2 regions of the Neisseria yangbaofengii genome follow, and region 2 is predicted to be linked to the other one. Evidence: predicted binding sites of a transcription regulator. Region 2 holds the regulator's gene; the other holds the start of a gene.
The links. The regulator FNR, encoded in region 2, switches genes on or off when oxygen is low (the NO sensors DNR and NnrR bind a similar motif). The targets are predictions, from matches to a motif close to TTGATNNNNATCAA.
Positions count from the first base shown of each region.

Region 1 (2,411 bases), 270 kb from region 2:
AGCTCTTTGCCTTCGGCCAAGCCTAAACCGACGCGGCGGTTGCGGGATAAGGCGCCGGTGCAGGTCAGAATTAAGTCGCCGATGCCGGCCAAGCCCATCATGGTTTTCGGCTGCGCACCCATGGCAACAGCCAGACGGGTGATTTCCGCCAAACCGCGCGTCACTAAAGCGGCGCGGGCATTCAGGCCGTATTCAAGGCCGTCTGAAAGACCGGTCGCAATCGCCATCACGTTTTTCACTGCGCCGCCGACTGCCACGCCAATTACATCGGTGCTGCCGTATAAGCGCATCACGTTGTTGTTTAACTGTTCGACCAGCGATTCAATCCATTCTTTGTTTTCGGAAGCCAGCACCACGGCGCAAGGCAATTGTTGCGCCAATTCTTGTGCAAAGCTCGGGCCGGACAATACGCCAAGGGTTTTGTTTTCCGGCAAGACTTCTTTCAATACTTGGAAAGTCAATAAACCGGTGTCTTGCTCGAAGCCTTTACATGCGGCCAAAACCGGAATATCGGCGGCACCGTTGGCTTTTAATAATTCTGCGCTGCTGCGCAAGCCGGCAACAGAGGTCACAATCAGTACCAATTCGGAGTCTTTTAATGCCTCGGTCAAACCGGTATGGGCGGTCAGGCTTTCCGGGAATGGGAAACCCGGCAGAGCATGTTTGTTTTCACGGTTGTTTTGCAAGGTTTCGATGTGTTGGGCATTGCGCGCCCATAGAGCCACTTCGTTGCCGTGTTGTGCAAAGTGAACAGCCAGTGCAGTGCCCCAAGATCCTGCGCCCATAACAGTAATTTTCATAGAAATCTTCCTAATTAAGATTTGCGCCTAACTTTAAAACAATCGGCCATCGGGTGCAAGTGATTTGCCATGATTTGCAGTTAAATACGGGCAATTCTTAGAAAAGAATAAGAAAATAAAATTTCAGCTATCTGGTATATTGGGTTTGGCTATGGCGATATCGAAATTGATTTATCGCAAAAAACCAAAAGCCGGGTCTGATTATACTCTATACATAAATTAACCAAAACAATGACAAACAGCAGTAACCAAATGTTGGATTTTTATCAAACCTAACCACAGGGGTCGGCTGCTTCAGGTGAGCAGTGTCGTCCCTTTTAATATATAAAGGAATACGCCATGAAATACCAAGCTTTCGGCAAAATCACCCTTTCTCTTGCAGTATCGGCGGCATTGGCTGCTTGTGGCGACAAACCTGCCGAACAAGTAGCTGCGCCGGCTGCTTCTGAGTCTGCTGCACCGGCTTCTCAAGCAGCTTATGACAACAGCAGCGCATCGCAAGAAGACAAAGATTTGCTGCAACGTGCGCAAGGCATTTTCAAACCACTGCCAACGCCTGAAGAAATGCAAAAGCTGCGTCCTTTCACGCTTGAGCAAGTCGAACTCGGCCAATCATTGTGGTATGAGCCGCGCTTGTCCAAAGGCAATACGGTAAGCTGCAACTCTTGCCATAACCTGGCTTCTGCCGGTGTGGACAACATGCCGACCAGCCAAGGTCACAAAGGCAGCTTCGGCAGCCGTAACTCTCCGACCGTGTTGAACGCGGCAACTTTAGACATGCAATTCTGGGATGGTCGAGCGGCTGACGTGGAAGAGCAGGCGGGCGGTCCGTTGCTGAATCCGGTGGAAATGGCGAACGACAGCGAAGAAGCGGTGGTCGCCAAAATCGCGAATATTCCGGAATACCAAAAAGCGTTTGAAACAGCCTTCCCACAAGACGGCGCGATCAGCTTCAAAAACATCACCACTGCGATTGCTGCGTTTGAACGTACTTTGCTGACGCCGACCAAATGGGACGAGTACCTGAAAGGCAACATCAATGCCTTGAATGAGCAAGAACGCAAAGGTGTGCGCTCGTTTATGGATAACGGCTGTATTGCCTGCCACGCCGGCGTGAGCTTAGGCGGTAACTCGTTCCAAAAATTCGGCTTGGTACGGGGCCCTTATTGGAAATTTATTGAAGACCCGAACCAAGACAAAGGCCGTGCCGACGTGACCAAAAACGAAGCCGACCGATACTTCTTCCGCGTACCGGGCTTACGTAACGTAGGCAAAACTTATCCGTACTTCCACAACGGCAGCGTTTGGGAATTGGATAAAGCGGTGAAAATTATGGGTCAGGCGCAATTGGGTAAAGACTTGCCGCAAGAAGAGGTGGACAACATCGTCGCATTCTTGCATACCTTGTCTGGCTCTGTTTCGGAAAAAGCGCGCACTATGCCTGAATTGCCGTTGTCTAGCCCGACGGTATCACATCCTGACAACAAATAATGTGAAGTATAGTGAATCCACTATAAAATAGTAAGGCGTTGGTTCGCCCGGCCGTATTGTCTATACTATCTTCGGCTCGCCGCCTTGTCCTATTTTTAAAGTGAATCCACTATAGTCAAT
Region 1 covers NZ_CP062976.1:305,877-308,287, forward strand. The annotation lists gene H4O27_RS01650 (NAD(P)H-dependent glycerol-3-phosphate dehydrogenase) at 1-800, opposite strand, end outside; gene H4O27_RS01655 (cytochrome-c peroxidase) at 1,140-2,291, shown strand.
Region 1: a site for FNR is predicted at 1,057-1,070, ahead of H4O27_RS01655 (cytochrome-c peroxidase). Genes of this name have one in related genera too.

Region 2 (2,411 bases):
AATCCTGAATGCCCACGCTCATGCGGTTGAAACCGAGCTTGCCGAGTTTGTGTACTGTTTCGCGGCTGACTTTGCGCGGGTCGATTTCGATGGAATATTCGCCGTTGGGTATGAGTTGGAAATGTTTGCGAATCATCTCAAACACGCGTTCGAGTTGGCCGTCGTTCAAGAAGGTCGGGGTGCCGCCGCCGAAGTGAAGTTGGGCTAATTGATGGCGGCCGTTGAGATGAGGGGCGAGCAGCTCCATTTCACGCTCGAGATACTCAATATAAGCATCGGCACGGGTTTTATCCTTGGTGATGATTTTGTTGCAGCCGCAGTAATAGCAGATGGTATTGCAAAACGGAATGTGAATATAAAGCGATAAAGGCTTGTTGAGCGCGCCCAAACCGCGTAAGTGCAGTGCATGGGTGTATTCGGCTTCGCGAAAGCCATCGTGGAAGCGGTCGGCAGTAGGGTAAGAAGTATAGCGTGGGCCACTTGCCGGAAGTTTGGCAATCAAGTCGCGGTCAAACTCTGGTATATCGTTGTTTTTTATTGAGATTATTTTCATGATGGTCGTGTTGTGTCTATATTTTGTTTAACGAATTAGTAAAATTCGATTTAGTTTGCTAGAATGCCACATTATGATAAACCTGTCTTGATATGAGTCAAGATAAGCTTAGTCAGGGCAAGAAGTTTTATAAAAAAGGTATTTTTATTTTATGGCCACACACAATTCTACACATCAATTGAAAGCATTGTGTTCGACGTGTTCTTTGCGTGAACTTTGTTTGCCGGTTGGTTTGTTGCCTAACGAATTTTCCCAATTGGATGCCGTGATCCGTCAGAGCCGCCGTCTGAAAAAAGGCGAATATCTGTTCCGTGCCGGTGAGCCGTTTACTTCTTTGTTTGCCATTCGCGCCGGTTTCTTTAAAACCACAGTGGCGAGTCAAGACGGGCGTGACCAGGTGACCGGCTTCTTTATGTCGGGCGAGCTGATTGGTATGGACGGCATTTGTTCGCATGTCCACAGCTGTGATGCCGTAGCCTTGGAAGATAGTGAAGTGTGTGAATTGCCGTTTGCACACATGGAGGAGTTAGGTCAAAACATTCCGAGCCTGCAAACACACTTTTTCCGCTTGATGAGCCGCGAAATCGTGCGCGATCAAGGCGTAATGTTGTTGTTAGGCAATATGCGTGCCGAAGAGCGTTTGGCCGCGTTTTTGTTGAATTTGTCGAATCGTTTGTATTCGCGTGGTTTTGCCGCCAATGATTTCATTTTGCGTATGTCGCGTGAAGAAATCGGCAGCTATTTGGGCTTGAAACTGGAAACAGTCAGCCGCACACTGTCGAAGTTCCATCACGAAGGCTTGATTGAAGTGGAACACAAACACATTAAGATTCTTGATTCACAGGCTTTGAAAAAAATGGTATCCGGTTGTGCGCATGCCGTGTAAGGTTGAGGCATAAAAAGGCCGTCTGAAACATTTTGGTTTCAGACGGCCTTTTTATGCCTCCGGGCAGACAAACGCTTTAAATAGAGAAGTCTTCCACAATCGGTGCATACAAGATGCGGTCGATGGTCTCGCGGTTTAAATGCGGTGCGAACATTTCGATAAAGTCATAAGTATAGCCGCGCAAATAAGTATCGGAACGGATAGCAATCCAAGTTGGCGACGGCTCGAACAAATGAGCAACATCAATCAATTCTAAATCCTGATCGGCTTGCGGGTCATAAGCCATTTTCGCCATCAAGCCCGCACCCAAGCCCAGTTTGACATATGTTTTCAGTACATCGGTATCAGCTGCGGCCAAAGCGACTTCCGGCTGCTCCAGCTTGGCTTTGGCAAAAGCGCGTGCAATACTGCTGCCGGAATGGAAGGCGAATTCATAAGTAATCAACGGGAAGCCGGCCAAATCTTCAATGCTGAGCGGATTTCTACAATCGAGCAAAGGATGGTTTTTCGGCACCACCACCGCATGATTCCAGTCGTAGCAGTTGAGTTTGCGCAATTCAGGGTGATCGTCGAGCTTCTCGGTAATGATGGCGATGTCGGCTTCGCCGTTGCTGACCATTTGCGCAATCGCCGAAGGGCTGCCTTGTTTGATAGTAAGATTAACCTTGGGATAATGTTTCACAAAGTCAGCCACAATATGTGGCAGGGCATAGCGCGCCTGTGTGTGAGTGGTGGCGATGGTGAGTGCGCCGCTGTCATGGCCGGTAAACTCACTGCCGATATTTTTGATGTTTTGCACATCCCGCAAAATACGCTCGGAAATTTCCAACACTGCTTTACCTGGCTGCGAAACCGAGACCACACGCTTGCCGCTGCGGATGAAAATCTGAATGCCCAGTTCTTCTTCCAATAATCGGATTTGTTTGGAAATTCCCGGTTGGGAAGTAAACAGCGCGTCGGCTGCTTCGGAAA
Region 2 covers NZ_CP062976.1:579,545-581,955, forward strand. The annotation lists gene hemN (oxygen-independent coproporphyrinogen III oxidase) at 1-553, opposite strand, end outside; gene fnr (fumarate/nitrate reduction transcriptional regulator Fnr) at 705-1,439, shown strand; gene H4O27_RS02880 (CysB family HTH-type transcriptional regulator) at 1,516-2,411, opposite strand, start outside.